Regions from separate parts of the Kitasatospora sp. NPDC001132 genome, predicted to be linked through region 1. Evidence: riboswitches for the same ligand, from Rfam matches in the RefSeq annotation. Region 1 holds a riboswitch; the other holds the start of a gene.
The links. Region 1 has a riboswitch for glycine ahead of gcvT (glycine cleavage system aminomethyltransferase GcvT). Riboswitches for the same ligand answer to the same signal wherever they lie in the genome.
Positions count from the first base shown of each region.

Region 2: linked by a shared signal. The riboswitch ahead of gcvP (aminomethyl-transferring glycine dehydrogenase) and the one ahead of gcvT (glycine cleavage system aminomethyltransferase GcvT) in region 1 are both predicted to bind glycine.

Region 1 covers NZ_JBSFKF010000004.1:4,527-20,183, reverse strand. The annotation lists gene ACWDBE_RS07005 (NADPH-dependent FMN reductase) at 115-708, shown strand; gene ACWDBE_RS07000 (L-serine ammonia-lyase) at 818-2,185, opposite strand; gene glyA (serine hydroxymethyltransferase) at 2,356-3,636, opposite strand; gene gcvH (glycine cleavage system protein GcvH) at 3,715-4,089, opposite strand; gene gcvT (glycine cleavage system aminomethyltransferase GcvT) at 4,190-5,311, opposite strand; glycine riboswitch at 5,542-5,643, opposite strand; gene ACWDBE_RS06980 (enhanced serine sensitivity protein SseB C-terminal domain-containing protein) at 5,913-6,716, shown strand; gene ACWDBE_RS06975 (enhanced serine sensitivity protein SseB C-terminal domain-containing protein) at 6,834-7,757, shown strand; gene ACWDBE_RS06970 (ABC transporter permease) at 8,202-9,191, shown strand; gene ACWDBE_RS06965 (ABC transporter substrate-binding protein) at 9,282-11,045, shown strand; gene ACWDBE_RS06960 (ABC transporter permease) at 11,144-12,154, shown strand; gene ACWDBE_RS06955 (ABC transporter ATP-binding protein) at 12,151-13,221, shown strand; gene ACWDBE_RS06950 (ABC transporter ATP-binding protein) at 13,256-14,302, shown strand; gene ACWDBE_RS06945 (trimeric intracellular cation channel family protein) at 14,466-15,125, shown strand; gene ACWDBE_RS06940 (IclR family transcriptional regulator) at 15,031-15,657, opposite strand, start outside.
Region 2 covers NZ_JBSFKF010000014.1:168,040-183,696, forward strand. The annotation lists gene ACWDBE_RS20820 (CPBP family intramembrane glutamic endopeptidase) at 1-444, opposite strand, end outside; gene ACWDBE_RS20825 (glutamate--cysteine ligase) at 541-2,046, opposite strand; gene ACWDBE_RS20830 (hypothetical protein) at 2,424-2,996, shown strand; gene ACWDBE_RS20835 (DUF5999 family protein) at 3,415-3,606, shown strand; gene gcvP (aminomethyl-transferring glycine dehydrogenase) at 3,736-6,636, opposite strand; glycine riboswitch at 6,740-6,872, opposite strand; glycine riboswitch at 6,874-6,977, opposite strand; gene ACWDBE_RS20845 (PRC and DUF2382 domain-containing protein) at 7,203-8,354, shown strand; gene ACWDBE_RS20850 (MFS transporter) at 8,533-10,029, shown strand; gene ACWDBE_RS20855 (DNA polymerase IV) at 10,207-11,616, opposite strand; gene ACWDBE_RS20860 (SanA/YdcF family protein) at 11,703-12,395, opposite strand; gene ACWDBE_RS20865 (MerR family transcriptional regulator) at 12,521-13,165, opposite strand; gene ACWDBE_RS20870 (bifunctional nuclease family protein) at 13,389-13,865, opposite strand; gene ftsR (transcriptional regulator FtsR) at 13,985-14,680, opposite strand; gene ACWDBE_RS20880 (FHA domain-containing protein) at 14,860-15,657, opposite strand, start outside.

The DNA of each region.
Region 1 (15,657 bases):
CACCGTAGCACTTCCGGTGTACGGCGTATCCACAGTGGACGGCGTACACATCGATGTGTACGTTGTATCCGACGGATACGCCGGGCCCAGTGCCCATCCCGGAGGGGGATCCCCATGTCCACGGAGCAGAACCTGAAGGTCGCCGTCCTCGTCGGCAGCACCCGCGAGGGCCGTTTCGGTCCGGTGGTCGCCGACTGGCTGCTCGGCCACCTCGAAGCGCGCGGCGACCTGACCGCCGACCTGATCGACCTGGTGGAGACCCCGCTGCCCGTCACCTTCCCGTCCTTCGGTGGTGAACCGGCGCCGGGCGACGCCGAGTTGCTGGCCGCCGTGTCGCCCCGGCTGGAGGCGGCCGACGCGTTCGTGATCGTCACGCCCGAGTACAACCACAGTTTCCCGGCCCCGCTGAAGAACGCCATCGACTGGCACAACTGGCAGTGGCACGGCAAGCCGGTCGGCTTCGTCTCGTACGGCGGCCTGTCCGGCGGCCTTCGTGCGGTCGAGCAACTCCGCGTGGTGATGGCCGAGTTGAACGCGGCGACGATCCGCAACACGGTCAGCTTCCACGGCGCCGCGCAGTGCTTCGACGCCGACGGCAGGGCGGTCGACCCGGCCGCCGACGCGGCCGCCAAGACCATGCTCGACCAACTCACCTGGTGGGCCCAGGCGTTGCGGGACGCCCGCCGGGCCCGCCCGTTCACGGCCTGAGCCGGGGGAGTCCTGAGCCGGGGGAGTCCCGAGCCGGGGAAAGGCCGGGGAAGCGCGAAGGCCCCCGGGTGGAGGGGAACTCCGCCCGGGGGCCGTCAGACCGCCGCGATCAGCACTCGATGACGTTCACGGCGAGGCCGCCGCGCGAGGTCTCCTTGTACTTGATCTTCATGTCGGCGCCGGTCTCCTTCATCGTCTTGATCGCCTTGTCCAGCGAGACGTGGTGCCGCCCGTCGCCGCGCAGCGCCATCCGGGCCGCGGTGACGGCCTTGACCGAGGCCATGCCGTTGCGCTCGATGCAGGGGATCTGGACCAGGCCGCCGACCGGGTCGCAGGTGAGGCCGAGGTTGTGCTCGATGCCGATCTCGGCGGCGTTCTCGACCTGCTCGGGGGTGCCGCCGAGGACCTCGGCGAGGCCGCCCGCGGCCATCGAGCAGGCGGAGCCGACCTCGCCTTGGCAGCCGACCTCGGCGCCGGAGATGGAGGCGTTCTCCTTGAAGAGCATGCCGATGGCGCCGGCCGCGAGGAGGAAGCGGACGATGCCGTCCTCGTCGGCGCCCGGGATGAAGTTCAGGTAGTAGTGCAGGACGGCCGGGATGATCCCGGCGGCACCGTTGGTCGGCGCGGTGACCACCCGGCGGCCGGAGGCGTTCTCCTCGTTGACCGCCATCGCGTAGAGGGTCACCCACTCCATCGCGTTGGCCGGCCCGATGCCCTCGGCGCGCAGCGTCCGCGCCGCGGCGGCCGCCCGGCGGCGGACCTTCAGGCCGCCCGGCAGGATGCCCTCGCGGGTCATGCCGGCCCGCACGCACTCCTGCATCACGGACCAGATCTCCAGCAGCCCGGTGCGGATCTCCTCCTCGCTGCGCCAGGCCTTCTCGTTCTCCAGCATCAGGCCGGAGATGGACAGGCCGGTCTCCCGGGTGAGGCGCAGCAGCTCCTCACCGGTGCGGAAGGGGTAGCGCAGCGCGGTGTCGTCGGGCTTGACCCGGTCCGCGCCGATGGCGTCCTCGTCCACCACGAAGCCGCCGCCGACCGAGTAGTAGGTCTTCTCCAGCAGGGTCGAGCCGTCCGCCGCGTACGCCCACAGGGTCATGCCGTTGGCGTGGTACGGCAGCGAGCGGCGGCGGTGCAGGACCAGCTGGGTGTCCGGGTCGAAGTCGATGGTGTGCTCGCCGAGCAGGCTGATCCGCTTCTCGGCGATGATCCGCTCGACGTCCTTGTCGGCCTGGTCGACGTCGACGGTGCGGGGCGAGGCGTTCTCCAGGCCCAGCAGGACGGCCTTCGGGGTGCCGTGGCCGTGGCCGGTGGCGCCGAGCGAGCCGTACAGTTCGGCGCGCACGCCGGTGACCCCGTCCAGCAGGCCTTCGGAGCGCAGTCGGCGGGCGAACATCCGGGCGGCGCGCATCGGGCCCACGGTGTGGGAGCTCGACGGGCCGATGCCGATGGAGAAGAGGTCGAAGACGCTGATGGCCACGGGGGACGTCCTTGTCTGGTCTCGTGGAAGGACTTGCAGGCAGGGGAGGGCTGACACGGGACGGGGCACCGCACGCACTGTCCAGTGTGCGCGGTGCCCCGGGGTCCCCAGGTACGCCGGCGGGGTGAGGCCGGTCACCTGATCCTGAGCCCGACCGGGCCCCGGAAGGACTACTCCTGGTTGGCCAGGTTGGGGTACAGCGGGTACTTGTCGGCCAGGGCGGTGACCCGGGCCTTGAGGGCGGCGGCGACGGTCTCGTCGAAGGCGGGCTTGAGCGCCTCGGCGATGATGTCGGCGACCTCGCGGAAGTCCTCGGCCTGGAAGCCGCGGGTGGCCAGGGCCGGGGTGCCGATGCGCAGGCCCGAGGTGACCATCGGCGGGCGCGGGTCGTTCGGGATCGCGTTGCGGTTGACGGTGATGCCGACCTCGTGCAGCCGGTCCTCGGCCTGCTGGCCGTCGAGCTGGCTGTTGCGCAGGTCGACCAGGACCAGGTGGACGTCGGTGCCGCCGGACAGCACGCTGGCGCCGGCCTCGGCCACGTCGGCCTGGAGCAGGCGCTCGGCGAGGATGCGGGCGCCGTCCAGGGTGCGCTGCTGGCGCTCCTTGAACTCCTCCGAGGCCGCGATCTTGAAGGCGACCGCCTTGCCGGCGATCACGTGCTCCAGCGGGCCGCCCTGCTGGCCGGGGAAGACCGCGGAGTTGATCTTCTTGGCGAGCTCGGCCTTGGACAGGATGACGCCGCCGCGCGGGCCGCCCAGGGTCTTGTGGGTGGTGGTGGTGACCACGTCCGCGTACGGCACCGGGTTCGGGTGCAGCCCGGCGGCCACCAGGCCGGCGAAGTGCGCCATGTCCACCATGAGCAGCGCGCCGACCTCGTCGGCGATCCGGCGGAACGCGGCGAAGTCGAGCTGGCGCGGGTAGGCCGACCAGCCGGCGATGATCAGCTTCGGCTGGTGCTCCTTGGCGAGGCGCTCGACCTCGGCCATGTCGACCTGGCCGGTCTTCTCGTCCACGTGGTACGCGGCCACGTTGTAGAGCTTGCCGGAGAAGTTGATCTTCATGCCGTGGGTCAGGTGGCCACCGTGGGCCAGGCTCAGGCCCAGGATGGTGTCGCCCGGCTGGATCAGCGCGAACATCGCGGCGGCGTTGGCCTGCGCGCCCGAGTGCGGCTGGACGTTGGCGTGCTCGGCGCCGAACAGGGCCTTGATGCGGTCGATCGCGATCTGCTCGACCACGTCGACGTGCTCGCAGCCGCCGTAGTAGCGGCGGCCGGGGTAGCCCTCCGCGTACTTGTTGGTGAGGACCGAACCCTGCGCCTCCATGACCGCCACCGGGGCGAAGTTCTCGGAGGCGATCATCTCCAGGGTGGTCTGCTGGCGGTGCAGCTCGGCGTCGACCGCGGCGGCGATCTCCGGGTCGAGGGCGTGCAGGGACTGGTTGAGAACCGTCATGGTGTGGTCTTCCCGGTGGAGGAGAGCGGAGGGACGGTGGGGGCGGGCCGGCGAGCGGCCCGCCCGGTCACGGGCTGGTCAGCCGCCGATGAAGGCGGTGTACTCGTCCGCGCTGAGCAGCGTGTCGGTGGCCTCGACGCGCACCTTGAACAGCCAGGCGCTCCCGAACGGGTCCGCGTTCACGGAGGCCGGGTCGTCGATGACGTCCTGGTTGATCTCGGTGACCTCGCCGGTCGCCGGGGAGAACAGGTCGCTGACCGACTTGGTGGACTCCAGCTCGCCGCAGGTCTCACCGGCGGTCACGGTGTCGCCGACCGCGGGCAGCTGCACGTAGACGATGTCACCGAGCGCGGTGGCGGCGTGCTCGGTGATGCCGACCGTGGAGACACCGTCCTCGGCGGCCGTCAGCCACTCGTGCTCCTTGGTGTACTGCAGGTGCTGGGGGTTGCTCATGGCGTCATTCTCCAGGATGGGAAGCGGGCACGACGAAGCGGGCCGCCGCGCGGACGGCTGCGACGTGCGTGTATGGGAAAAACGGGGGCGGGACGAAGGCTCAGCGGGCGCGCTTGTAGAACGGCAGCGCCACGACCTGGACGGGCTCGTGCTTGCCGCGGACGTCCACCGCGACGGTGGTGCCGGGCTCCGCGTGGGCGGCGTCGACGTAGGCCATCGCGATCGGCCGGCCGAGCGTCGGGGACGGCGCGCCGGAGGTGATCCGGCCGATCGGCTCGCCCTCGGTGGAGACCACGGTGTACTCGGCGCGCGGCACCCGCTTGCCCTCGGAGACCAGGCCGACCAGCTTCTTCGGCGGGTTGGTCTCGGCCGCGGCGGCGGCCTGCTCCAGCGCCTTGCGGCCGATGAAGGCGCCCTCGTTGGTGGTCTTGTCGAAGCGGACGACCCGGCCCAGGCCGGCGTCGAACGGGGTCAGGTCGGTGGACAGCTCGTGCCCGTACAGCGGCATGCCGGCCTCCAGGCGCAGCGTGTCGCGGCAGGACAGGCCGCACGGGATCAGGCCGTGGCCCTCGCCGGCGGCGGTCAGCGCCTGCCAGACGGGCTCGGCGTCGACCGGGTGGCAGAAGATCTCGAAGCCGTCCTCGCCGGTGTAGCCGGTGCGGGCGAGCAGCACGTCGCGGCCGGCCACCTGGGCCGGGAGGATCGCGTAGTACTTCAGGCCGGGCAGGTCGGCGTCGGTGGTCTTCGCCAGGATGCCGGTGGCCTCCGGGCCCTGGACGGCGATCAGAGCGTAGGTGTCGCGGTCGTCGGTGACGACGGCGTCGAAGCCCTTGGCGCGGGCGATCAGCTCGTCGAGGACCAGCTGGGCGTTCGAGGCGTTGGCGACGACCAGGAAGGCGTCCTCGCGCAGGCGGTAGACGATCAGGTCGTCCAGGATGCCGCCGTCCTCGGCGCAGATCATGGTGTAGCGGGCGCGCAGCACGCCGAGCGCGGAGACGAAGCCGACCAGCGCGTGGTCCAGCATCTCGCCGGCCTGCGGGCCGGTGACGGTGATCTCGCCCATGTGCGAGAGGTCGAACAGGCCGGCCTTGGTGCGGACGGCGAGGTGCTCCTCGCGCTCGCTGCCGTAGCGCAGCGGCATGTCCCAGCCGGCGAAGTCGGTCATGGTCGCGCCGAGGGCGCGGTGCAGCGCGTCGAGCGCGGTCAGGCGGAGGGACGACATGGCCAGGAACTCCTCGGTCGGGGCACTCAGGGGTGCACGCACCGGATCGGACCCGCTCGGGGGCCGACCCTGCGCGCGGGCATGCGGCGGCGTGGGTCTCCCCATCTGTCGTCGAACCTGAGAGCTTCACCGCCCCGCCGCCCGCAGCCGTTTCCAGCTTGGGGGACAGCATGGCGGCTTGCACCGTGGGTGGGCGTACGACAGGGCCGTGCGCCGCTTTCCAGATGTGCCTAACCCGTGCGGTAGGGGTGCCTGAGAGATTCCGGGGAGGACTTGCTCCTTCGGCGCCGGCTGTGCCTGAGCGGCACTCCGGGCTCTCCCGCGCGGGTTCGAGCGGCCGGTGTGGAGTTGTAGGGGCCCGCGGCGCATGCCGTCGGACGGGCACATCATGGCACGTCCCGGGCGACGAGGGGAGGGGGGACCCGGTCACACCGCGCGGTATCCGGACACGGGCCCCGGACGGCACCCGGACGCGAGGCCGGGCCGGGCCCCGGACGGCACCCGAACACGAGCCCTAAAGAGGAAGGCCCCGGGGCCCTAGACTGCTGCGCGTCGGCGCAGCAGTGGGCGGCCGACCGGCAGAGGGCGGAATCGGCGGCGCATGGGGTACCCGGTGGAGCAGCAGCAGGGGTGGGGCGGACCGGAGGAGGCGCCGGCGGGCGGCTCCTGGCCGGCCAACGAGCTGGAGCAGGTGCTGACCGCGGCCCTGGGGGACCCGGGCGCGACGCCGCGGGTGATCGAGGTGCTGGCGCGCAGCCAGGTGTGGGTGCCGCTGCCGGCCGGGGCCGACCCGCAGGGGCAGTCGCTGGACCTGCCGACCATCGAGCTGGGCGGCGACCCGTACGTGCCGGTGTTCTCCTCGCAGGAGGTGTTCCTCCAGCAGGCGCCGGGGATGGCCTTCGCGATCGCACCGGTGTGGGAGTTCGCCCGCGGGCTGCCGCTGGGCCTGGGCATCGCGGTGAACCCGGAGGCGGCGGTGGGCATCCCGGTGCCGCCGCAGGGGGTCGCCGAGCTGCGCCGCGGTCCGCGCGCGGACCGCTGGGAGGGCGCCGGCGACGCGTCGGAGCCGACCGGCGGGCGGGTGGCGCTGCGCGAGCCGGTGCCGGGCGAGGACCCGGAGCACTTCCTGGCCGCCTGCCGGAGCGAACTGTCGGCGCTGCCCGGGGTGCTGACCGCCCGCAGGGCGCTGGCCAGCATCGAGGGCGAGCCGACCGTGATGTTCGTGGGCGTCCAGCTGGACCCGGCGGCACCGGCCGATCCGGCCGCGGTGAACGAGGCACTCGGGCGAGCCCTGGGAACCGCGCCGCTGCCCGGCGGCGTCCACCTCGTACTGCTCGACCTCGCCGACGACCCGGTGGTCGAGTGGCTGCTCACCCGGGTGCAGCCGTTCTACGCGCGGGTCTGAGCGGGGTCCGTATCAAAGGCACGTCGCCGTGGCGGTGGCCGGTGCCGCGCCATAGGGTGCGTGCAGACGGCCGACGGGTCGGCGGGTTGAGGGAAAGAGGCGCGGCGAGGTGGGCGCATGAGTGCGGGAACGGGAGCGGGCGGTGTGCCGGGGCCCTGGGGCCAGGCACCGGCCGGGCGCCCGGGAGCTGATCCCGGCGCGTTGGAGCGCGCCCTGCGCGATGTCGCGCCGGAGCGCTACGACGCGTACGAGCGGCTGCTGCACGCGCTGGCGGACGGCCAGGTCTGGATGCTGCTGTGGCACGGCACGCCGGGCAGCCCGGACGCCCAGTACGGGAACATGGAGATCAGCGGCCACGGCTACGCGCCGGCCGTCACCTCGTCCGAGCAGCTGACCGCCTCCGGCTGGGCGCGGGCCCACGAGGTGGTCTCGGGCCGGGAGATCGCGGCCTCGCTGTACCGCACCCGCTGGGGCCTGTGGCTCAACCCGCACGCGCCCGGCGGCGGCGTCGGGGTGCCCTGGGCGGACCTCCGGCGGATCGCCGCGGGCCTGGACCGGCTGCCGGCGGGACCGTTGAAGCTGAGCGAGCCGCAGCTGAACGCCCAGCCGTTCTTCGCACTGCTGGAGCGGCAGGCCGTCGAGGTGCGTCCGGTGCGGGCGCTGCGCCGGGCCTGGGTGCAGCCCGCGGTGGGGGAGCCGTACCTGGCCATCGGCCTTGACCTGTACGAGAGTTCGCCGCCGGCCGTGGAGGCGGTGCGGGCGCTGATGCAGCGCGCGATCGCGGTGGCCCCCGAGGGGCTCGCGGTGTCCACGGTGGCGATGTCGGATGAGTACGACCCGGTGGCGCTGTGGATGCGCGCCAACGCGCGGCCGTTCTTCGACCGGGAGGCGGGGCGCCCGCCGACCGGCCCGTACCCGCCGGTGCCCCCGCCGCCGTACCCCGGGCAGTCGATGCCGGGTTACGCGTACGGCACCCAGCCGCCGGCCCAGGGCTGGCAGCAGCAGCCGCAGCGGCCGTGGCCCGGCTACCCCGGGCACTGATCCCAAAACCCGTTCCGCGAAGCCGACTTGATTGTCCATCAAGTCGGCTTCGATGCTTTCCGGACGAATTTCCGGATGTGTGCTCAGATCATCTTGACATGGCAGTAACAGCTATGTGAAGAGGTATATGCCGAAGATCGGGGAAGTGCATGTGCGCAGATCACAGTTGGGCATCTGTCGGTTGGCAGGGCTGGCGCAAGTCAGTTCGGATGGCAGAGAGTTCTGCGCAACGCACCGCGCGTGCTGGAACCCCACAAAGGTGAGCGCGCACGCCGACAGCCCCGCCCACGCGACGCCCATCCCGCGTGGTGGCAGTGCCCGTGCACCACGCGCTGCCGTCAAGACCGCTCCTCCACAGCACTTCCGCACGTCCGCAGCCGCACCGCCGAAGCCGGCGACCGGCACCCGTGGGCCGGCCACCGTCGGCGAGGGGACCAACTGACCATGACCGCATCCGTGACCACCGCCGGGAACGAACCGGAGGCACCAGCCGCCGAGAGCCCGGCCAAGAAGATCGAGGGCCGCTCCCTCGGCCAGATCGCCTGGACCCGCTTCAAGCGGGACAAGGCCGCCGTCGCCGGCGGCGTCGTGGTGATCCTGCTGATCCTGCTCGCCCTGCTGGCGAAGCCGATCGAGTCGTTGTTCGGGCTCGACCCGGACGCCCTCCACCAGGACCTGCTGGACGCCGACCTCGGTGGCCTGCCGTTCGGCGACTGGGGCGGCATGAGCGCGGACCACCCGCTCGGCATCGACCCGCTGCAGGGCCGTGACCTGCTCACCCGCGTCATCGAGGGCTCCTGGGTCTCCCTGCTGGTCGCCTTCGGCGCGACCGTCCTGTCCAACACCATCGGCACCGTGCTCGGCATCATGGCCGGCTACTACGGCGGTTGGGTCGACACCGTGATCAGCCGGGTGATGGACGTCTTCCTGGCGTTCCCGCTGCTGCTGTTCGCCATCGCGATCTCGACCTCGCTCCAGGGCGGTGCGTTCGGCCTGCACGGCCTGCCGCTGCACATCCTGGTGCTGATCTTCGTGATCGGCTTCTTCAACTGGCCCTACATGGGCCGGATCGTGCGCGGCCAGACGCTCTCGCTGCGCGAGCGCGAGTTCGTCCACGCGGCCCGCAGTCTGGGTGCCCGCGGCCCGTTCATCCTGTTCAAGGAACTGTTGCCCAACCTGGTCGGTCCGATCCTGGTCTACTCGACCCTGCTGATCCCGACCAACATCCTCTTCGAGGCCGGGCTGAGCTTCCTCGGCGTCGGCATCCAGCCCCCGCAGGCCTCCTGGGGCGGGATGCTCCAGGACGCGATCCGGTACTACCAGGTGGACCCCCAGTACATGGTGGTCCCCGGCCTGGCGATCTTCGTCACCGTGCTCGCCTTCAACCTGCTCGGCGACGGCCTGCGCGACGCCCTCGATCCCAAGAGCAACTGACCGGGCGTCATCGAACACCGCTGACTGATCGAATGATTCCACGTCAGGACCTTCCACCGCCTCCACATCCCCAAGGGGTTGATCTCACCCATGCGTAGGTCCCGTACCGTCGCCCTGACCGCGGCGGCTGCCGCCGCGGTCCTGGTCGTGACCGGTTGCACCAGCTCGTCGAAGAGCGGCGGCTCCTCCTCGGCCTCCGGCTCCGCCGGGGGCGGCGCCAACGCGGCCACCAAGAGCATCGTCAACGCCTCGGACAAGAAGGGCGGGACGGTGACCTTCGAGATGAAGGGCACCCCGGACTCGCTCGACCCGGGCAACACGTACTACGCGTACATCTACAACTTCTCGCGCCTGTACGCCCGTTCGCTGACCACCTTCAACCCGGCGCCGGGCGAGGAGGGCAACAAGATCGTCCCGGACCTGGCCGAGTCGGAGGGCAAGCCGAGCGCGGACGGCCTGACCTGGACGTACAAGCTGCGTGCGGGCCTGAAGTACGACGACGGCACCCCGATCACCTCGAAGGACGTCAAGTACGCCGTCGAGCGCTCCAACTTCACGGACGTGCTCACCAACGGCCCGACGTACTTCCGCAACCTGCTGGTGGACAACCCGACGCCGTACCAGGGTCCGTTCAAGGACAAGGAGGGCGGCCTCGACTCGATCCAGACGCCCGACGACCTCACCATCGTCTTCCACCTCCAGCACCCGTTCGCGGACTTCGACTACCTGGTCGCCACGCCGCAGACCGCTCCGGTCCCGCAGGCGAAGGACACCGGCGCCGACTACGTCAAGCACATCGTGTCCTCGGGCTCCTACAAGTTCGAGTCCTACGAGGACGGCAAGCAGGCCGTCCTGGTGCCGAACCCGACCTGGGACAAGAGCACCGACCCGATCCGCAAGCAGCTCGGCGACAAGATCGTGCTCCGGTTCAACATCGACCAGGCCACCATCGACAAGGACCTGCTGGCCGGCAACGCCCAGGTCGACCTCGGCGGCACCGGTGTCGACCCGCAGACCCAGGCGCAGATCCTCCAGGACCCGAAGCTCAAGGCCAACACCGACAACGCCTACGGCGGCCGGCTGGTCTACCTGGCGATGAACTCCAAGCTCGCGCCGTTCGACAACATCGAGTGCCGCAAGGCCGTCCAGTACGCGATCGACAAGGTCTCGGTGCAGACCGCCGTCGGCGGCCCGATCCGCGGCCAGATCGCCAACACCGTCCTCCCGCCGGACATCCCGGGCCACCAGGACTTCAACACCTGGGAGACCAAGGACAACAAGGGCGACGAGGCCAAGGCCAAGAGCGCCCTGAAGGCCTGCGGCAAGGAGGGCGGCTTCAACACCGTCATCTCGGCCCGCACCGAGCGCTCCACCGAGATCGCCGCCGCGACCTCGATCCAGGCCGCGCTGAAGAAGATCGGCATCAACGCCGAGATCCAGCAGTACCCGTCGTCCAAGTACCTGACCGACAACGCCGGTTCGCCGAAGTTCGCGGCGGAGCACAACATCGGCCTGATGATGATGCAGTGGGGCGCCGACTGGCCGACCGGCTACGGCTTCCTCCAGCAGATCGTCGACGGCCGCGCGGTCAAGGACACCGGCAACAACAACCTGGCCCAGCTGGACGACCCGGCGGTCAACAAGCTGATCGACGACGTCGCCGTCAACCCGGACAAGGCGGCCCGCGAGAAGATCTACGCGGACATCGACAAGAAGGTCATGGACCAGGCGGTCTACGTCCCGCTGACCTACTTCAAGGTCTTCCTGTACCGCCCGTCCAACGCCACCAACCTGGCCTCCACGTCGGCGTACTCGGGTCAGTACGACTACCTGAACATCGGCACCACCAAGTAAGAGCCTGGCTCCGCATCCCTGAAGGCAGGTGAAGGCAGCGGCGCCCGCCGCCGTCCGGAAGATCCCGGACGGCGGCGGGCCGCCGGAGCCGCCCAACTGTGTTTGCCTACATCATCCGCAGGATCCTCGCGGCCCTGGTGCTGCTGCTGGTCGTCAGCGCCGTCACCTTCGCGATCTTCTTCCTGCTCCCGCGCATCGCCGGTGAGACGGCCGACCAACTGGCCGCCCAGTTCATCGGGAAGAGCCCGTCCCCCGAGACGATCGCGGCGGTCAAGCAGAACCTCGGCCTCGACCAGCCGCTGTACGCCCAGTACTGGAAGTTCCTCAAGGGCCTGGTCGCCGGCGCCGAGTACAACTTCGGGCCGGAACCGGCCACCTGCCACGTGCCCTGCTTCGGCTACTCCTTCAAGAACCACCTCGAAGTCTGGCCCGAGCTGTCCAAGCGGATCCCGACGACCATCTCGCTCGCCGCCGGCGCGGCCGTGCTCTGGCTGGTCTCCGGCGTCGCCACCGGCGTCGTCTCCGCCCTCAAGCCGAAGTCGATCTTCGACCGGCTCTCCATGGGCATCGCGCTCGCCGGCGTCTCGCTGCCGGTCTTCTTCACCGGCGCGCTGCTGCTCACGCTGTTCAGCTACGAGTGGCCGATCCTGGACAACCTGCAGTACGTGGACTTCACGGACAACCCGCTGATGTGGGCCCGCAACCTGATCCTGCCGTGGATCTCGCTGGCCTTCCTCTACTCCGCGCTCTACGCCCGGCTCACCCGCGCCGGGATGCTGGAGACGATGAGCGAGGACTACATCCGCACCGCCCGGGCCAAGGGCCTGGCCGAGAGCAAGGTCGTCGCCCGGCACGGGCTGCGCGCCGCGCTCACCCCGATCGTCACGATCTTCGGCATGGACCTCGGGCTGCTGCTCGGCGGCGCGCTGATCACCGAGCAGGTCTTCTCGCTCCAGGGCGTCGGCCAGTTCGCCGTCCAGGCGATCACCGACAACGACCTGCCCAAGATCCTCGGCGTCACCCTGCTCGCCGCCTTCTTCATCGTCGTCTGCAACCTCGTGGTCGACCTCCTGTACGCCCTCGTCGACCCCCGGGTGAGGCTCTCGTGACCGACCTCCAGAAGACCCCGGCGGACGCCGCGCAGAGCCCGTCCGGCGACCCCTTCCTCTCCGTGCGCGACCTGCGGATCCACTTCGACACCGACGACGGCCTGGTCCGCTCGGTGGACGGGGTCAGCTTCGACCTGCACAAGGGGCGCACCCTCGGCATCGTCGGCGAGTCCGGCTCCGGCAAGTCCGTCACCTCGCTGGGCATCATGGGCCTGCACCGCTCCAAGCGGGCCCGGATCAGCGGCGAGATCCGGCTGAACGGCGAGGACCTGATCGCGGCCGGCCCGGACCGGGTGCGCCAACTGCGCGGCCGCGAACTGGCGATGATCTTCCAGGACCCGCTGACCGCGATGCACCCCTACTACACGGTGGGGCAGCAGATCGTCGAGGCCTACCGGGTGCACCACCCCCAGGCCTCCAGGAAGCAGGCCCGGGCCCGCGCCGTCGAGATGCTCGACCGGGTCGGCATCCCGCAGCCCGACCGCCGGGTGGACGACTACCCGCACCAGTTCTCCGGCGGCATGCGCCAGCGCGCGATGATCGCCATGGCGCTGGTCAACGACCCCTCGCTGCTGATCGCCGACGAGCCCACCACGGCCCTGGACGTCACCGTCCAGGCGCAGATCCTGGACCTCATCCGCGACCTCCAGGAGGAGTTCGGCTCCGCCGTCATCATCATCACCCACGACCTCGGGGTGGTCGCCGAACTGGCCGACGACGTCCTGGTCATGTACGGCGGCAAGTGCGTCGAGCGCGGACCGGCCGAGACCCTCTTCGACGCGCCCGAACACCCCTACACCTGGGGCCTGCTGGGCTCGATGCCGCGACTGGACCGGGAGCTCCAGGACCGGCTGGTGCCGGTCAAGGGCACCCCGCCCAGCCTGATCAACGTGCCGTCCGGCTGCGCGTTCCACCCGCGCTGCCCGTACGCCGCCCTGACCGACGGGCGCTCCACGAGCGAGACCCCGGTGCTGGCCGAGGCCGCGCCCGGGCACTTCGCGGCCTGCCACCTGGCGGCCGGCGAGCGGCACCGCATCTTCGCCGAAGAGATCGCGCCCCGGCTGTGAGCCCGGCCTCGTACCACCTTTCTGGAGAGAACCGATGACGGACACTCAGGCGGCTTCGATCCCGTCGCCGGCCCCCGCCCCCGGCCGCGAGCCGCTGCTGAAGGTGGCCGGTCTGACCCGGCACTTCCCGATCCGCAGCGGACTGATGCGGCGCCAGACCGGCGCGGTGCGGGCCGTCGACGGCATCGACTTCACGGTCAACGCCGGCGAGACCCTGGGTGTCGTGGGCGAGTCCGGCTGCGGCAAGTCGACCATGGGCCGACTCGTCACCCGGCTCGACGAACCGACCGGCGGGACCATCGAGTTCGAGGGCACCGACATCACCCACCTGAGCGTCGGGGCGATGCGGCCGCTGCGCCGCGACATCCAGATGATCTTCCAGGACCCGTACTCCTCGCTGAACCCGCGGCACACCGTCGGCACCATCGTCGGCGCGCCGTTCAGGCTCCAGGACGCGGTGCCGGAGGGCGGCCTCAAGAAGGCCGTCCAGGAGCTGCTGGAGCTGTGCGGGCTCAGCCCCGAGCACTACAACCGCTACCCGCACGAGTTCTCCGGCGGCCAGCGCCAGCGCATCGGCATCGCCCGGGCGCTCGCGCTGAAGCCGAAGATGATCGTCGCGGACGAGCCGGTCTCCGCGCTGGACGTCTCGATCCAGGCACAGGTGGTCAACCTGCTGGACGACCTCCAGGAGGAGCTCGGGCTGACCTACCTGATCATCGCGCACGACCTCTCGGTGGTCCGGCACGTCTCGGACCGGGTCGCGGTGATGTACCTCGGCAAGATCGTGGAGATCGCCGACCGGGACTCGCTCTACCGCAGCCCGAAGCACCCGTACACCACCGCGCTGATGTCCGCCGTGCCCGTCCCCGACCCGCGCCGCCGCCAGCGCGCGGGCCGCGAGCGCATCCTGCTCAAGGGCGACGTCCCCTCGCCGATCAACCCGCCCAGCGGCTGCCGCTTCCGCACCCGGTGCTGGAAGGCGCAGGACGTGTGCGCGAGCCAGGAGCCGCCGCTGGTGACGCTCGGGACCGGGCACCAGGTGGCGTGCCACTTCCCCGAGCGCAGCGAGGGGAACGACTAGCACAGCCCGGAGAACGCCCCGGCCGACGCCACGGCCTGAGGCCTTCGACGCGAAGAGGCCGCCCACCCGGGACTCCGGGGCGGGCGGCCTCCTCGTCGAGACGGCCGTATCCGGATCATGAGCGTTTTCCGGAGCACTCCGGGACATCGGGTACACATGGACGGTGACATCCCAGCTCTTCCCGTCCGACGTGCAGCAGTCGCTGGACCTCGTCGGCATATTCGTCTTCGCCCTCTCCGGGGGCCTGCTCGCCGTCCGCAAGAACATGGACATCTTCGGGATCTGTGTGCTGGCCGAGGCCACGGCCCTCGGCGGCGGGGTGATGCGCGACCTGGTCATCGGGGCCACCCCGGTCGCCGCGTTCACCAACCTCGGCTACTTCCTGACCCCGCTCGCCGCCGGGCTGGTGGTGTTCTTCCTGCACCCGGAGGTCGAGCGGATCAACCGGGCCGTGCAGACCCTGGACGCGCTCGGGCTCGGGCTGTTCTGCGTGACCGGCACCGCCAAGGCGCACGACTTCGGCCTCGGCGCGGTCGCGGCGATCGCGCTCGGCATGGTGACCGCCGCCGGTGGTGGCGTGATCCGCGACGTGCTGGCCGGGGAGATCCCCTCGCTGCTGCGCTGGGACCGCGAGATCTACGCCGTCCCGGCCCTGGTCGGCGCCACCGTGGTCGCGCTGCTGATCGGCGCGAACCGGCTCACCGGCGTGACCGGCACCGCGGCCGCGCTCACCGCCTTCGGGCTGCGGATGCTCGCGCTGAAGTACGGCTGGCGTGCCCCGCGGGCCTGGCACCGCAACGGTTCTCGCACCAGCGAGGAGTAGGCGAGCCGCCGTACGCGAGCGAGATCGCCTCGGCGGTGCAGAGCAGTTCCGGCACCATCCGGGCCAGTTCGGCCGGCGGCACCTCGCTCGCCGGGGCGCTCAGCGCGCAGGCCGCCACCGTCCGCCCGCCGCTGCCCGCGACCGGCGCGGCCACGCAGGTCACCGGCTCCCGGTGCTCCCAGGACTCGGCCGCCCAGCCCCGGCGGCGCACCGCCGCCAGCTCGGGCTCCTCGCGCTCGCCGTCCGCGGCCAGCCCGGCGAGCAGCACCCGGCCGACCGCCGTCCCGTCGACCGGGGCCCGGCGCCCGATCCGGGACGGCTCCGCACCCGGCGGCCCGGCCACCTCGTCCAGGTAGAGCACCTCGCCGTCGTGCAGCACGGCCAGCCGGACGGTGTAGCCGCAGCGGGCGTTGAGCGCGGCCAGGTACGGCGCGGCGACCTGCCGGACGTCGAAGTCCTCCAGCGCGCGGTGGGCCAGCGAGAGCACCCGGCCGCCGATCCGGTAGCGCAGGTCCGGCTGGCGGCGGGCGAA
Region 2 (15,657 bases), on a different contig from region 1:
CAGCCCTGACGGCGCCACCGTCAGGTTGTACCCGGCCGCCTGCGAGACCAGGTAGAGCGCCAGCCCCGACCCGCCGATCGCGGCCGCGACGGCGGCGCCCCGCCCCAGGTCGCGCAGCTTCTGCCCGAGGTCGAAGCCCAGCACCCGCAGCGTGAAGCCCTCGCGCACCAGCAGGTAGCCGACCAGCACCACCGGCATCAGCCCGCGCCCGATGTAGTACAGCTGCCACACCAGGTCCAGCCAGGGCCGCCCGGGCGCCCGCGAACCGTTCAGGGTGGCGACCTGCTGGCCGAGCTTGAGCGGTTCGGTGAGCGAACCGGTGAAGCTGATCAGCGCGCCGATCCCGCTGGCCCCGAGCGAGAGGCCGAGGACGATCAGCAGTTCCACGCCGAGCAGCCGACGGGTGGGCTTCGCGGTCTCCGGCGCGGTCGGGACGGTGGTCACGGGGGCTCCAGCGGACGGGGCGGTCGCTCCGGCCGTCGGCCGACCGCCGGAGCGATCATCCTGACACAGCCGCGCGGCCGCCCCGGAGGGGAGGTCTCAGCCCACCGGCCAGGTGTGCACCGGCTCGCCGCCGCGCATGAGTTCGGCGTAGCGCCTGGTCATCGCCGCGAGCGCGGCCGGCCGGTCCATCCCGTACTGCTCGCGCAGCCGGTGGAAGGTCGCGGTCTGCCAGGACGCTCCGTTGGTGCGGCGCAGGCAGCGCTGCTCGATGATGCCCAGGTAGCGGTCCCGGTCGGCGGGCTCCACGCCCCACTCGTCGAGGCCCTGGTAGGCCATCGGCAGCAGCTCGTTCAGCACCAGGTCGACCGCGGACACGGTCTGCAGCCCGCCGCCGCGCCCGGCCCGCCCCGAGCGCGGCCACTGGAACACCGCGTCGATGCCGTACCGGGCGCCCTGCTGGAAGTTCTCGTCCGCCCGCTCGAACGGCAGCCGGGTCCAGATCGGCCGGGGCTGCGCGGCGAGCACCCGCACCAGTCCGTAGTAGAAGGCGGCGTTGGCCAGCGTGTCGGCCACCGTCGGCCCGGCCGGCAGCGCCCGGTTCTCCACCCGCAGGTGCGCCACCCCGCCCGCGACGTCGTACACCGGGCGGTTCCACCGGTAGATGGTGCCGTTGTGCAGCCGCATCTCGGCGAGCCTGGGCGCACCGCCGGAGGCCAGCACCTTCAGCGGGTCCTCGTCGTCGCAGATCGGCAGCAGCGCGGGGAAGTACCGCAGGTTCTCCTCGAACAGGTCGTACGCGGAGTCCACCCAGCGCTCGCCGAACCAGGTGATCGGGCGCACCCCCTGGGCCTTGAGCTCCGCCGTCCGGGTGTCGCAGGCCTGCTGGAAGAGCACCGGACGGGTCTCCCGCCACAGCTCCCGCCCGAACAGGAACGGCGAGTTGGCGCCGAGCGCGAGCTGCGGCCCGCAGATCGCCTGGGCGGCGTTCCAGACCGAGGAGAACCGTTCCGGGGTCACCTGGAGGTGCAGCTGGAGCGAGGTGGCGGCGGCCTCGGCCACCATGGTGATCGACTCCAGCTGGAGGTGCTCGACCCCCTCGATGTCCAGCGCGATGTCCTCCCCGCGGGCGGCCAGGATCTGGTCGCTGAGCAGGCTGTACCGCTGGTTGTGGCTCATCGCGTCCAGCCCGGTGTGGGCGTGCTCCAGGGTCGGCAGGATGCCCACCATGACGATCCTGGCGCCCGCCTCGGCGGCCCGCCGGTCGGCGTAGCGCAGCCCGGTGTCGATCTCCTCGCGCAGTTCCTCGAAGACGTGCCCGCAGAGCCGGTGGGGCGTGATGTTGACCTCGATGTTGAACCGGCCCAGTTCGGTCTGGAAGTCGCTGGAGCCGATCGCGCTCAGCACCTGCGCGTTGTTCATGGCCGGCAGGCCCTGCTCGTCGGCCAGGTTGAGCTCGATCTCCAGGCCCATCACCGCCCGCGGACGGTCGAAGCGGTCCTCCCGGATCATCCGTCCGAGTGTTTCGAGACACGTGTGGAGCTTGCGCCGGTACTGCTGCCGGTCCGCCAGTTCCGCCCGAGTAGCCACGACCTTCTCGCCCACGGTCCCCTCCTCCAGAGCCACCCCGTCGAGCACCCGGTCGACCGACCGTGCAAGCATCATGCCCACCTCGAAGATCGATACCCGAACACGTGTACTGGCTTGCATTGCAAGGCATCTGACGGAAAATCAGACGAACTGTGGACTTGCCCGGCACCACAGCCTGTGATAAACAGATCACCCTGCGCACCTGTTCGAATTGGCATAGCGCTCCGGCCGGTCCGCCCCGCCCAGAAGCCCTCGTCGACGGCGGCGACCGTGCCGGCTCCGCGATCCTGCACAACCGGACACGGCCGGGCCCCGTCACCGAAGACGCGTCGCCTCGCCACGCCGGTATGACGCACTCGCACGCCGATCTCGCTTGGAGAGGCGGACCCGCCATGACTCTGCAAACCCCCCAGCCCCCGCCGAGCGCGCTGCGCGCGGTCCTGGGCGCCCTCGACTCGGAGACCGCGCTGCGCCAGCCCGCCGCCGCAGCACTGCGCCATCCGACCGGCCCACTGCTCCCCGCCCACCCGCTCGCGGTGCACGTCCTGAACGGCCCGCGCCCGGAACTCCCGGCCGCCCGCCGCACCGGCTGGCGCTTCCTGATCAAGGACGGGCCCGAGGTGGCCGCCGCCGCCGAGGTGGTGCAGAGCGCCGAGGGCCACAGCTTCTCCCACTTCACCGCGGGCCCCTACCTCGACTCGACGGTCCGGGCACTGCGCGAGGCCTGGCAGCTCGCCCAGAACTCCCGGACCCGCCGGCAGCCCCGGCTGCTGACCTTCCCCGGCCAGTACGCCACGGCGCTCTGGCTGCACAGCCCCGACGGCGACCCGGCCGCCGATCTGCTGATCCCCCTCGCCCCGGCCCCGCTCGGCGTCACCGCGCACCGCGCCCGCCCGGCCGCCGAACTGCTGCCGCTGCTCGCCCGCACCCCGCTCGCCAGGCCGCTGCTGCTCGGCTCCTCCTGACCCGGCCGGTGTCCCACGGGCCGCCGGGCCCACCCGCCCCGGCGGCCCCCACCCGTGCCCGCGCCCGTGCGCCCGCGGGCCCTCACCCGAACGGCGACCACCCGTCCGGACCATCCGGCATGGCCCCATCGGGTCATGCCCCGGCTGACCCACCGGTGTGCTCTTTCCCGTCGGCCCCACCTGAACGGGTGATCTCTACCCGGGAGTTGTGGCGCATGTCACGAAATCCCTGCGCGCGGGTCCCAGGATGCCGACACTGGGAACCAGCGTGGAAGGACCCCCTGTCCTACCCACTTGAGCGCCGGTCCACACTTGGCCGGCGTGCGGACAGGATCCGACCACCGCAGCGGTCCCGGACGGCACCACCTCCGGCGACCGCATCACGGGGAGGATCGCAGAGCGAAGCGAGGGTACGCGTATGTGCCAGCACCGTCCTGAGTGCCCGTCGGCCGAGTCCGAGGACCGCGAGGCGGCCGTCTCGGTGGCCCGCCACCCGGAGCAGGGCTGGAGCCTGCTCTGCAACGGCGTCGTCCTGTTCGAGGACACCGGAGAACTGCTGCCCGACGGCCGGGTGATCGCCCCGCGCCGTCCCGTCGCCCACGCGGCCTGACCGAACGGTCCGGCCGGTCCGGCCGGACGGCGGGGGCAGCCGCCGACTCGGCCGGCGAAACGGGCAGGGCCCCGGCGGAAGACTCCGCCGGGGCCCTGCCGTCCGATCGGGCCTGCGGGCCCGGTCCGGTCAGACGCCGTACTCGTCCAGCGGCGGGCAGGAGCAGACCAGGTTGCGGTCGCCGTACGCGCCGTCGATCCGGCTGACCGGCGGCCAGTACTTGTCCGCCGGGTTCACGCCCGCCGGGAAGACGGCCTCCTGCCGCGAGTAGCCGTGCGCCCAGTCGCCGGCCAGCGTGGCGGCGGTGTGCGGGGCGTTGCGCAGCGGGTTGTCGTCGGCCGCCCACTCGCCCGAGCCGACCTTGTCGATCTCGGCGCGGATGGTGATCATCGCGTCGCAGAACCGGTCGATCTCGTGCAGGTCCTCGGACTCGGTCGGCTCGATCATCAGCGTGCCGGCCACCGGGAAGGACATCGTCGGCGCGTGGAAGCCGTAGTCGATCAGGCGCTTGGCGATGTCGTCCACCGTCACGCCCGTCTCCTTGGTCAGCGGACGCAGGTCGATGATGCACTCGTGCGCGACCAGCCCGCCCGGGCCGGTGTAGAGCACCGGGAAGTGCGGCGCCAGACGCTTGGCGATGTAGTTGGCGTTCAGCACCGCGACCTGGGTCGCGTGCTTGAGGCCCTCGCCGCCCATAAGCCGGACGTACGCCCAGGAGATCGGCAGGATGGCCGCCGAGCCCCACGGCGCGGCCGAGACCGGGCCGACGCCGGTGGCCGGGCCGGCCTCCGCCTGCAGCGGGTGGTTCGGCAGGTACGGCGCCAGGTGGGCGCGCACCGCGACCGGGCCGACGCCCGGGCCGCCGCCGCCGTGCGGGATGCAGAAGGTCTTGTGCAGGTTCAGGTGCGAGACGTCCGCGCCGAACTTGCCCGGCTTGGCCAGGCCGACCAGGGCGTTCAGATTGGCGCCGTCCACGTAGACCTGGCCGCCGGCCTCGTGCACCAGGGCGCAGATGTCGGTGATCTGGGTCTCGTACACGCCGTGGGTGGACGGGTAGGTGACCATCAGCACGGCGAGGTTGTCGCGGTGCTGCTCGATCTTGGCCTTCAGGTCCTCGACGTCCACGTCGCCGTCGGCCAGGGTCTTCACCACGACCACGCGCATGCCGGCCATCACCGCGGAGGCCGCGTTGGTGCCGTGCGCCGAGGACGGGATCAGGCAGACGTCGCGCTGGGTGTCGCCGTTGGCGTGGTGGTAGGCGCGCACGGCCAGCAGACCGGCGAACTCGCCCTGGGAACCCGCGTTCGGCTGGATCGACACGGCGTCGTAGCCGGTCACCTCGACCAGCTGCTGCTCCAGCTGGCGGATCAGGGTCAGGAAGCCCTGGGCCTGGTCGATCGGCGCGAAGGGGTGCAGCTGGCCGAACTCCGGCCAGGTCACCGCCTCCATCTCGGTGGTCGCGTTGAGCTTCATGGTGCAGGAGCCCAGCGGGATCATGCCGCGGTCCAGCGCGTAGTCCCGGTCCGACAGGCGGCGCAGGTAGCGCAGCATGGCGGTCTCCGAGCGGTGGCTGTGGAAGACCGGGTGGGTCAGGTACTCGTCCTCGCGCAGCAGCGCGGCGGGCAGCGTCTCGGCGCCCTCGGCGACCTCGCCGGCGGGAACGCCGAACGCGGCCCAGACGCCGGCCAGGTGCTCGCGGGTGGTGGTCTCGTCGGTGGAGACGGAGATCCGGTCCTCGCCGTCCTGGTACACGTTGATGCCGTTGGCGCGGGCGGCGGCGGCGATCTCGGCGGCGCGGCCCGGGACGACGGCGGTGACGGTGTCGAAGAACTCGCCGTGCAGCAGCTCGACGCCGCCGGCCCGCAGGCCCTCGGCGAGGGCGGCGGCGTAGCGGTGGGTGCGGCGGGCGATGTCGGCCAGGCCGTCCGGGCCGTGGTAGACGGCGTACATCGAGGCCATCACGGCGAGCAGCACCTGGGCGGTGCAGATGTTGCTGGTGGCCTTCTCGCGGCGGATGTGCTGCTCGCGGGTCTGCAGCGCCAGGCGGTAGGCGCGGTTGCCGTCGGCGTCGACGGAGACGCCGACCAGGCGGCCGGGCAGCGAGCGGGCGTACTCGGTACGCACCGACAGGTAGCCGGCGTGCGGGCCGCCGAAGCCCATCGGCACGCCGAAGCGCTGCGTGGTGCCGCAGGCGATGTCGGCGCCCAGCGAGCCCGGGGACTTGAGCAGGGTCAGCGCCAGCAGGTCGGCGGCGACGGCGACGATCGCGCCCAGGCCGTGCGCCTGCTCGATCACCGGGGCGAGGTCGCGAACCACACCGGTGGCACCCGGGTACTGGAGCAGCACGCCGAAGACGCCGCGCTCGGCGATCTCGGCGGGGATGCCCTCGGACAGGTCGGCGACGACGACCTCGACACCGGTCGGCACGGCGCGGGTGTTGATCACCGCGAGGGTCTGCGGCAGGGTCTCGGCGTCGACCAGGAAGACACCGCCCTTGACCTTGGTGACGCGGCGGGCGAGCGCCATCGCCTCGGCGGCCGCGGTGCCCTCGTCCAGCAGCGAGGCGCCGGAGGTCGACAGGCCGGTCAGGTCGGAGACCAGGGTCTGGAAGTTGAGCAGCGCCTCCAGGCGGCCCTGCGAGATCTCCGGCTGGTACGGGGTGTAGGCGGTGTACCAGGCCGGGTTCTCCATGACGTTGCGCAGGATCACCGGCGGGGTGAAGGTGCCGTAGTAGCCCAGGCCGATCATCGGCTGGAGCACCTGGTTGCGGCCGGCCAGCTCGCGCAGCTCGGCGAGGACCTGGGCCTCGGTCCGGCCCGCGGGCAGGTCCAGGGCGGTGATGGAACGGATCGCCTCGGGCACCGCGGTGGCGGCGAGCTCGTCCAGCGAGCCGTAGCCGACGGACGCCAGCATCTTCTCCTGCGCGGCGGCGTCGGGGCCGATGTGGCGGTTCTCGAAGGGACTGGCCAGCTCAAGCTCGGTGAGGGTCGAGGCGCCGGTGGGGCGTCCCGCGTTCGGCTGGGCGTTCATGGTGGTCGAGGCCTCCTGGTCACGGACCGGCGGGGGTACGCACGCCGGCCGGCCTCGCCGCTGCGGGCGGCGGACAAGCCTGGGCGGGCGGACCCGACAGGCCTCCCCCTCTGTCATCGGGACCTGAGAGCTTCACCCGCACGGGGCGCTGTGGGCGCTCCGCCGGCTTGCACCGTCGGTGAGGGTGGTGATCGCCGGCTTCCGTGCCGACGCTCCTGCCCTGCTTTCCAGAGTGACCTACCCCACACGGTACGGATGCCTGAGAGATTCCGGGGAGGAGTTGCTCCTTCGGCGCCCCGACCAGCGGTTTTCGTTGTCGGAGACTCTCCCGAGCGGGCTCTGCGGTCGCCGCCCAGGGTACCAGCGGGAGGCCGCCCGATCACGGGTGCGTCGGGTCACTCGAGGTCTACGCGCGTCCCCCGGACGGTCGATCGCGCGCCCCCGTCCGGCGCACCCCGCTCGCGCCCGTCCGATTCATGGCATTTGGTGTGAAGTGGCGGACGTGACAGGTGCTCCGGCCGCCCTGCTGCGGGAGTTCCGCAGGCCCACCGCGCGGGAGGAAAGAAGTGCAGACCGACATCGACCCCCGGGACCTCATCGGTCACAAGGCCGTCGACCGCAACGGAGACAAGATCGGCACGGTCGACGAGGTCTACCTGGACGACGCCACCGGCCGGCCCGAGTGGGCCGCGGTCCGGACCGGCATCTTCGGCCGGGACGCCTTCGTCCCGCTGACCACCAGCGAGTTCGCGGGCGACGAACTGCGGGTGCCGTACGACAAGTCGCTGGTGAAGGAGTCACCGGACTTCGGCGTCGGCCAGCACCTGTCCCCCGCCCAGGAGCTGCAGCTCTACCGCTACTACGGGCTCGACACCCCGATGGACAGCCGTCCGAACGGCGAGAACGGGAACCGGACCAAGCAGCCCGACCTCGACTTCGGCACCACGGCGGCCACTGCCGCCGCCACGACGACCGCCGCGGCCCCCGCCAAGCCGCTCACCTTCCACAGCTCCGAGCGCTCCCCCGGGCACGCCCCGGCGAGGACCCCCGCTGCCGCCGCCGCGCCCGTCACCCCCGCCAGCACCAGGACCGCCCCGGAGGCCGACACCCGGATCCCCGGCACCCCCGCGGCCACCACCCCGCCGGCGGCGGCGCCCGCCCCCACCGCGCCCCCCACGGAACCGAAGCAGTCGCAGCCCGCCCCCGCCCCCGCCCCCACGCCCGCCCCGGCGGCGGCCACCAGGACCGCCACCGCGCATTCGGGCACCCCCACGGCCGCCCCGAGCAGCCCGGTCGAGATCACCTGCCGCGAGGAGCGGCTGGACGTCACCACCGAGTGGCGCGTCCTCGGCACCGCGAAGCTGCGCAAGTACGTGACGACCGAACAGGTCGAGCGCCGCGTTCCGGTGGTCCGCGAGCGCGTCCGGGTCGAGCGGACGCCGATCAGCGAGGCCGAGCGCGCCACGCTCACCGACAAGGAGATCGCCGAGACCGTCGAGGAGGTCACTCTCCGTGAGGAACGCGCGGTGGCCCGCAAGTACCTCGCGCCCGTCGAGCGGATCCGCCTGGTCGTCGAGCGGTACACGACCGAGGAGGTGATCCGGGAGGAACTCCGCCGCGAGCACGTCGAGGTCCACGACACCACGACCCCCCACACCCCGCCGTCCACCCTCACTCCCGACGCGCCCCGCCCGGCCCCAGCACGCCCACTCGCCTGACCGCCCCCACCAGCCCGACCGGCCCCCACCAGCAAGGGCCCCGGACACCGTCCGGGGCCCTTGTCGCGCACCCGACCCTTCGACTTTGCCAAAGCTTAACCGCTCGATATTTGACACTCTGAAGTATCTCCTTGCAGGATTACTTCAGTTCATTCACTATGTACGGGAGGAAGCAACCGTGAGTGAGGCACCACAGCCCACCACCGCGGCCGAGAAGCAGAGCAGCGCCCGGGTCCTGCCGGCCCTCATCCTGGCGATGCTGTCGTTCAGCGTGGTGCAGACCGCGGTCGTCCCGATCCTGCCCTCGCTGGCCAAGGAACTGAACGTCTCCGCCTCCAGCATCACCTGGCTGATGACCGCCAACCTGCTCTCCGCAGCCGTGCTGACTCCCCTCCTGGGCCGTTTCGGCGACCTCCGGGGCCGCAAGCCGATGCTGCTGATCTCGCTGGCCGGCCTGGTCGCCGGTTCGGCGCTGGCGGTCAGCACCCACTCCTTCACCTGGCTGGTCGTCGCCCGTGTCCTCCAGGGCGCCGGCGGCGGTGTCCTGCCGCTGGCGATCAGCATCGTCCGTGACGAGCTGCCCAAGCAGAAGGTGACCGGCGGCGTCGCCGCCATCAGCGCCTCGATGGGCGTCGGCTCCGGCCTCGGCCTGGTCGCCACCGGTCTCCTGCTGGAGCACTGGGACTACAAGTCGATCTTCTGGATGGGCCTGGTCTTCGGCCTGATCGCCGTCGCCCTGGTCGCCTTCCGCGTGCCGACCGACCCGGTCACCGACAAGGAGGGCGGCGCCGACCCGCTGGGCGCCCTCACCCTGGCCGGCTGGCTCTCCGCGCTGCTGGTCGCGGTCAGCCAGGGCAACCACTGGGGCTGGACCTCCAACAAGACGCTCGGCCTCTTCGCCGTCGCCGCCGTGGTCGCCCTGGTCTGGGGGATCATCGAGACCAAGGTCGCGCACCCCCTGGTGGACATGAAGATGATGGCCCGTCCGGCCGTCGCCTTCACCAACGTGGCCGGCCTGCTCATCGGCTTCGGCATGTACGGCTCCTTCATGGTCATCAGCAACTTCGCCCAGACCCCGGAGAAGCTGACCCACTACGGCTTCACCGCCACCGTGCTGCACGCCGGCATCATGCTGCTGCCGTCCGCGATCGGCTCGATGGTCGCCGCCCCGGTCGGCGCCCTGCTGATCGCCCGGCGCGGCCCGCGCCTGCCGCTGGTCCTCGGTGGCGTCCTCGGCGCCGTCGCGATGGCCTACCTCGCCGTGCGCCACGGCCGCGAGGGCGACATCTACACCGCCTCGGCGATCTTCGGTCTCGGCGTCGGCCTCGCCTTCGCCGCGATGCCGGCCTACATCAACGGCGCCGTCCCGGCCGAGCAGAGCGGCATCGCCAACGGCATGAACTCCGTGCTGCGCACGGTCGGCGGCGCGATCGGCACCGCCGTCATGGCCGCCATCCTGACCGGCGACACCATGAAGCTGCCGCCGCAGATCCCGCTCTCCCTGCCCACCCTGGACGCCTACAAGCACGCGTTCTGGACCGCGGCCGTCGTCTGCATCGTCGCCGGCGTCGTCCCCTTCCTGATCCGCGGCGCCAAGTCGGCCGCCACCCCGACCGCCCTCGGCGGCTCGGCCCAGCAGGACTCCAGCCCCGCGCTGGTCAAGACCGACGCCTGACGAGGCGTCCGGCCCCCGCGCCCAGGGACAGGGCGCGGGGCCCCGGTCCCCGTACGTCGCGAGGGCATCACGAACGTACGGGGTCCGGCACGGTGATCGGCCCCACCCGGTACTCCCCCACCGGGTGGGGCCGCTTCGCGTTCCGGGCCCGCTCCGCGGGCCCGCCTCCCCATCCGCTCAGCCACCCCCGTCCGACGCGCCGTCCCCGCCCTCGTCCCCGCCCTCCTCCCGGCGCAGCGGCAGCGGCCGGGAGGGTTCGAGCGCCGGGTCGTCCACCGCGAAGGTCCGCACCCGCCCCGGCCCGCTCCACGGCGTCTCGAACCGCACGGTGACCCGCCCGACGCCACTGCCCTGCACCCAGCCCGGCCCGAACTCCTCGTGCCGGACGTCCTGTCCGGGCATCCAGCGCCGCACCACGACGACCTCGGGCTCCTCCTCGGCCTGCTGCGCCGCGGCCGCCACCTCGGCGTGCTCGGCGGCCTCCTCCCGCAGCGCCTGGGCGAACAGGTCCTCCTGGGTGTAGTCGGCGAGCTGGGCGACGCCCACGCCGAGCAGCCGGACCCCGCCGGTGATGTCCACCTGCTCGGCCAGCCGGCGCGCGGTCGCGGTGATCACCGCCTCGTCGTCGGTGGGCCCGCCGAGCGTCTCCGAGCGGGTCAGCGTCGAGAAGTCGAACCGCCGGACCTTGAGCACCACCGTCCGCCCCGAGCGCCCGGCCGCCCGCAGCCGCCGCACGCACCGGCCGGCCAGCGCCTCGACCTCGCGCAGCACCCGCTCCCGGTCGGCCAGGTCGACCTCGTAGGTGTCCTCCACCGACACCGACTTGGCGTCCTGGTCGGCGATCACCGGCCGGTCGTCCACGCCTGTGGACATCTGGAAGATCCCGGCCCCGTGCGCCCGTCCGACCAGCTGCACCAGCTCCGCCTCCCCCGCCTCCGCGAGGTCGGCCACCGTGTTCAGCCCGGCCCGGCGCAGCACCTGCTCGGTGGCCGGCCCGATCCCGGGCAGCGCCCGCACCGGCATCGGCCCCAGCACGGCCCGCTCCTGCCCGGGCTCGATCATGACCAGCCCGTCCGGCTTGGCCCGCTCGGAGGCGATCTTGGCCATCAGCTTGGACCCGGCCGCCCCGACCGAGCCGGTCAGCCCGGTCAGCCGCCGGATGTCCGCCCGCAGGTCCTCGGCCAGCGCCAGGACCAGCCGCTCGCCGGTCTCGTGGTCCGCCTCCAGCAGCGCGGGGCCGTACGCACCTGCCTCCAGGTCCACGAAGGCCTCGTCCAGGCTCAGCGGCTGCACCAGCGGGGACAGCTGCCGCAGCAACCCCATCACGATCTCGCTGTTCTGCCGGTAGGCCTCGAACCGCCCCGACAGGAAGGCGGCGTTCGGGCAGAGCCGGCGCGCCTGCGCCATCGGCATCGCCGAGTGCACCCCGAACCTCCGCGCCTCGTACGAGGCCGTGGAGACCACCCCGCGCCCGCCGAGCCCGCCGACGACGACCGGCTTGCCGCGCAGGCTCGGCTTGGCCGCCTGCTCCACCGCCGCGAAGAAGGCGTCCATGTCGAGGTGGATGATGCTCGGCAGAGATCGCACCCGCCGATCATCGCGCACGGGTCCGACAGTGCGTACGACCCGGGCCGGACGGCCCGCGACGGGCCACCGGCGGCACGGGACGTGCGCTACTTCCCCGCCGCCTCCGCCAGCGCCTTCGGAATGCCGTCCTCCTTGGGCCCGAGGAACAACGGGTCCGGCCGCAGCCAGGCGTTGGCCGCCGCCTTGGCCGCCCCGGCGACCTCCCGCAGCCCGCCGTACAGCCAGGTCGCGTCGTGCCACTCCGGCACCCCGACCGCGTACGAGCGGATGCCCGCCGCCTCGCACAGCGCCAGCGCCCTGCGGACGTGGAAGTCCTGGCTGACCAGCACCGCGTGGTCCACCCCGAAGATCCGGCGCGCCCGGGTGCAGGAGTCCCAGGTGTCGAAGCCGGCGTAGTCCCGGACCACCCGGTCCTCGGGCACCCCGTGCCGGGTCAGGTACGTGTACATCGCGTCGGGCTCGTCGTACTCGACCCGCCCGTTGTCCCCGGTCACCAGGATCGCCTGCACCTTCCCCTCCCGGTACAGGTCCAGCGCCGCGACCAGCCGGTGCTCCAGGTACGGCGAGGGCTTGCCCTCGTCCAGCCCGGCGCCGAACACCACCGCGACCGGCGCCGCGGGCGCGCTCTCCACCGTGCCCACCCGGTCGCCCGCGGAGAACCACACCCAGGCGCTCGGCGCCAGCGCGAGCGAGCAGAGCACCGTCCCGAGCTGGAACACCCTGCGCTGCGTCCGCCGCTGCCGCAGCCGCGCCCCCAGCAGCCCGGCCCTGCGCCGCAGCAGCCCCGATATCCCGGTGCCGTCTCCCACGTGCCCTCCCTCGATCACGCCAGTTCAGGGAACACGACGGGGCCGCGGGTCCGAACGGTTCCCCGTCCGGGCCCGCGGCCCCGTCGAACTCCTGCTCAGACCGCCCGGTTGCGCCGCTGCGCCAACTCGTCGGCCGGGTCGTGCCCGACCAGCGTCTCGCCGGTGTCGGTGCGCTCCGCGTGCAGCCTCCCGAGGGTGAGCTCCAGCTCCTGCCAGACCGCTCCGACCGCGATGCCGAAGATCCCCTGACCACCCTTCAGCAGGTCCACCACCTGCTGCGGCGTGGTGCACTCGTACACCGTCGCGCCGTCGCACATCAGCGTCATCCCGGCCAGGTCGGCCTGGGCGGCGGCCTGCAGGTGGGCGACCGCCACCCGGATGTTCTGCAGCGAGACACCCGCGTCGAGCAGCCGCTTCACGATCTTCAGCAGCAGGATGTCGCGGAAGCTGTAGAGCCGCTGGCTGGTCGACGGGTACGCCGTGCGGACGCTGGGCTCCAGCAGTCCGGTGCGGGCCCAGTAGTCCAGCTGGCGGTAGGTGATGCCGGCCGCCGCGCAGGCGGTCGGGCCGCGGAAGCCGAGCAGCTCGGACGTCGGTGCAAGCCGTTCGATGCTCGGCTGGCCCGGCTGTACGGCCGGGAACCTGCCCATCCGCGGGATATCCGTGACGGTGCGAGCGGTGCGCGGCATGTGCACGGCGCACCGGCCTCCCACGGCCGCGTCATCGCCGGTGCTGCTCATGCCTGCCTCCGTCCACTTGTGCTGCGGGCAACCCGACTACGGGCATCGGCCACCCGGACAGCCACTCCTGACGGTAGGCAGTCCCCTATGACCCGTCAACGATCGCCACGCCGGACCGGACAAACCACATCACTCAGGAGAGTGGTTTTTCGTGCCCCTAGTGTGGGTAGATGGACGGTTTTTGGCAAAACGGAAGGCCAAACGGCCGTGCGCCCGGCCCCCGCTACTGCGGGCCGCTGCCCCCGAAGTCCTCGGGCGAGACCTGGTCGAGGAACTCGCGGAACTTCTCGACCTCGTCCTCCTGCTCGTCCGGGATCGCGATGCCCGCCTCGGCGAGCACCTCCTCGCTCCCGTAGATCGGCGTGCCGGTGCGCAGCGCCAGCGCTATGGCGTCGGACGGCCGGGCGCTCACCTCGACCCCGCCGGCGAACACCAGCTCGGCGTAGAACACGCCCTCCCGCAGGTCGGTGATCCGGACCTCGGTGAGCTGCTGGCCGAGCGCCTCCAGGACGTCCTTGAACAGGTCGTGCGTCAGCGGGCGCACCGGGGTCATGCCCTGCTGGGCGAAGGCGATCGCGGTCGCCTCGCCGGGGCCGATCCAGATCGGCAGGTAGCGATCTCCCCCGACCTCCCGCAGCAGCACGATCGGCTGGTTGGAAGGCATCTCCACTCGGACACCCACGACGTCGAGCTCATTCACACAGGCAACCCTATGGCTCCGCTCCCGGATATGAAAGCGCAGAGCCGACGCCGCTGGTCAGCGAGGTGCGGCCGGTGCCGCAGGGCGTGTCGGACGCGCCCCGCCGCGTCGGGAGGCCGCTATCCCCGGGCCCGCAGGCCGGCCTGGACCATCGCCGCGTGCAGCCGTACGGACAGCGTCGCGAGCTCCCGGGCGGTGGCCTCCGCGTGCGCCCTGGTCTGTGGGTTCCGGTGCCGGCGCAGCGGCGCCACCACCTGCTCCACCAGCGCGATCTCGCGGTCCGCCGCGGCCTTCATGGCCCGCAGGTGGCGGGGCTCAAGCCCGTACCGCCCGAGTTCCGCGACCAACCGGGCCACCTGGAGCGCCTCGCCGTCGTAGCCGCCGTCCGGGCCCGGGGCGACCAGCCCGTAGGACTCCCACTCCGCCAGCTCCGACTCCCCGGCCTCGGCCGCCGCCAGCAACTCGGCGCGCCCCAGCCGGACGCCGGAGGGCACCTCGCCGGCGGCCACCAGCTCCCGGTCCGCCTCCTCCAGCGGTCCGGGCCGGGTGTCGGCGGCGGAGGGCAGCGCGGGCGGGTTCTCGCCGCGCTCGATGGCGTCCAGGTGCTCCCGGATCACCCGCAGCGGCAGGTAGTGGTCCCGCTGCATGCGCAGGACGTAGGCCAGCCGCTCGACGTCGGCCGGGCTGAACTTGCGGTACCCCGAGGGCGTGCGCTGCGGCTCGACCAGTCCCTCCGTCTCCAGGAAGCGGATCTTGGAGATGGTGACCTCGGGGAAGTCGTCGCGCAGGAAGGCCAGCACCGCGCCGATGCTCAGCAGCTCGTCACCGCCGCGCCGGCGGCCGACGGGCCGTTCGGCCCGGACCGGCTGCCGCGGGCCCGCGACCAGCCCGCGCCCGCCGCGGTCCGCCTGCGGACCGGACGGGGTTGGGGTGGCCGCCCCGAGAGAAGAGGAAGGGGTATTCGTATTCACTCGGGCTCCCGCCGACGTCGTTTTCAGTACCCCCGGTGGTGGCCGGCGAAGAACACCAGCCGGTACTTCCCGATCTGCACCTCGTCGCCGTTGTTCAGCGACACCTCGTCGATCCGCTCCCGGTTCACGTAGGTGCCGTTGAGGCTGCCCACGTCCGCGACACTGAAGCCGGCCGGGGTGCGGCGGAACTCCACGTGCCGGCGCGAGACCGTGACGTCGTCCAGGAAGATGTCACCCTGCGGGTGACGACCCGCCGTGGTGATGTCCGAGTCCAGCAGGAAGCGGCTGCCGGAGTTCGGGCCGCGCTGCACGATCAGCAGGGCCGAGCCCGGCGGCAGCGCGTCGATCGCCGACAGCACCTCGGCCGACAGGGCCGGCGTGGCGCCGGTGCCGGTCGTGGCGCTGGGGTCGTACGACTCCAGGCCGGAGATGGAGATGGTCGACGTGGTCTCCGCTGCCCCCTCCGGGAGCAGGCCGCCGCGCAGCGCCGTGCCGCAGTTTGAACAGAACCGGGCCGAGGCCGGGTTCTGGTTGCCGCACCTGGGGCACGGAGTGGGGCCAGCCATGTTCACAGCCTCCTGGCGGGGCACACCTGACGGGTTGTGCCCGGCGTACGGATCCGGGGCAAACCCTCCACCGGAGGTTGAGGGTCCTGACGGGAAACCTATGCGCGGCTCGCCGGAGGGGTCAACCGACGCGCCGTGGGCCGCCGGATTGGCCGCAAACTGGGCGGCGCCGCCGTCCCGGTAGAGCTGCTGGCCGTACGGCGCGGCCTCGGGGGCCGGACGCATGCCCGGCACCGCGGGCTCGTCCTCCGGCCG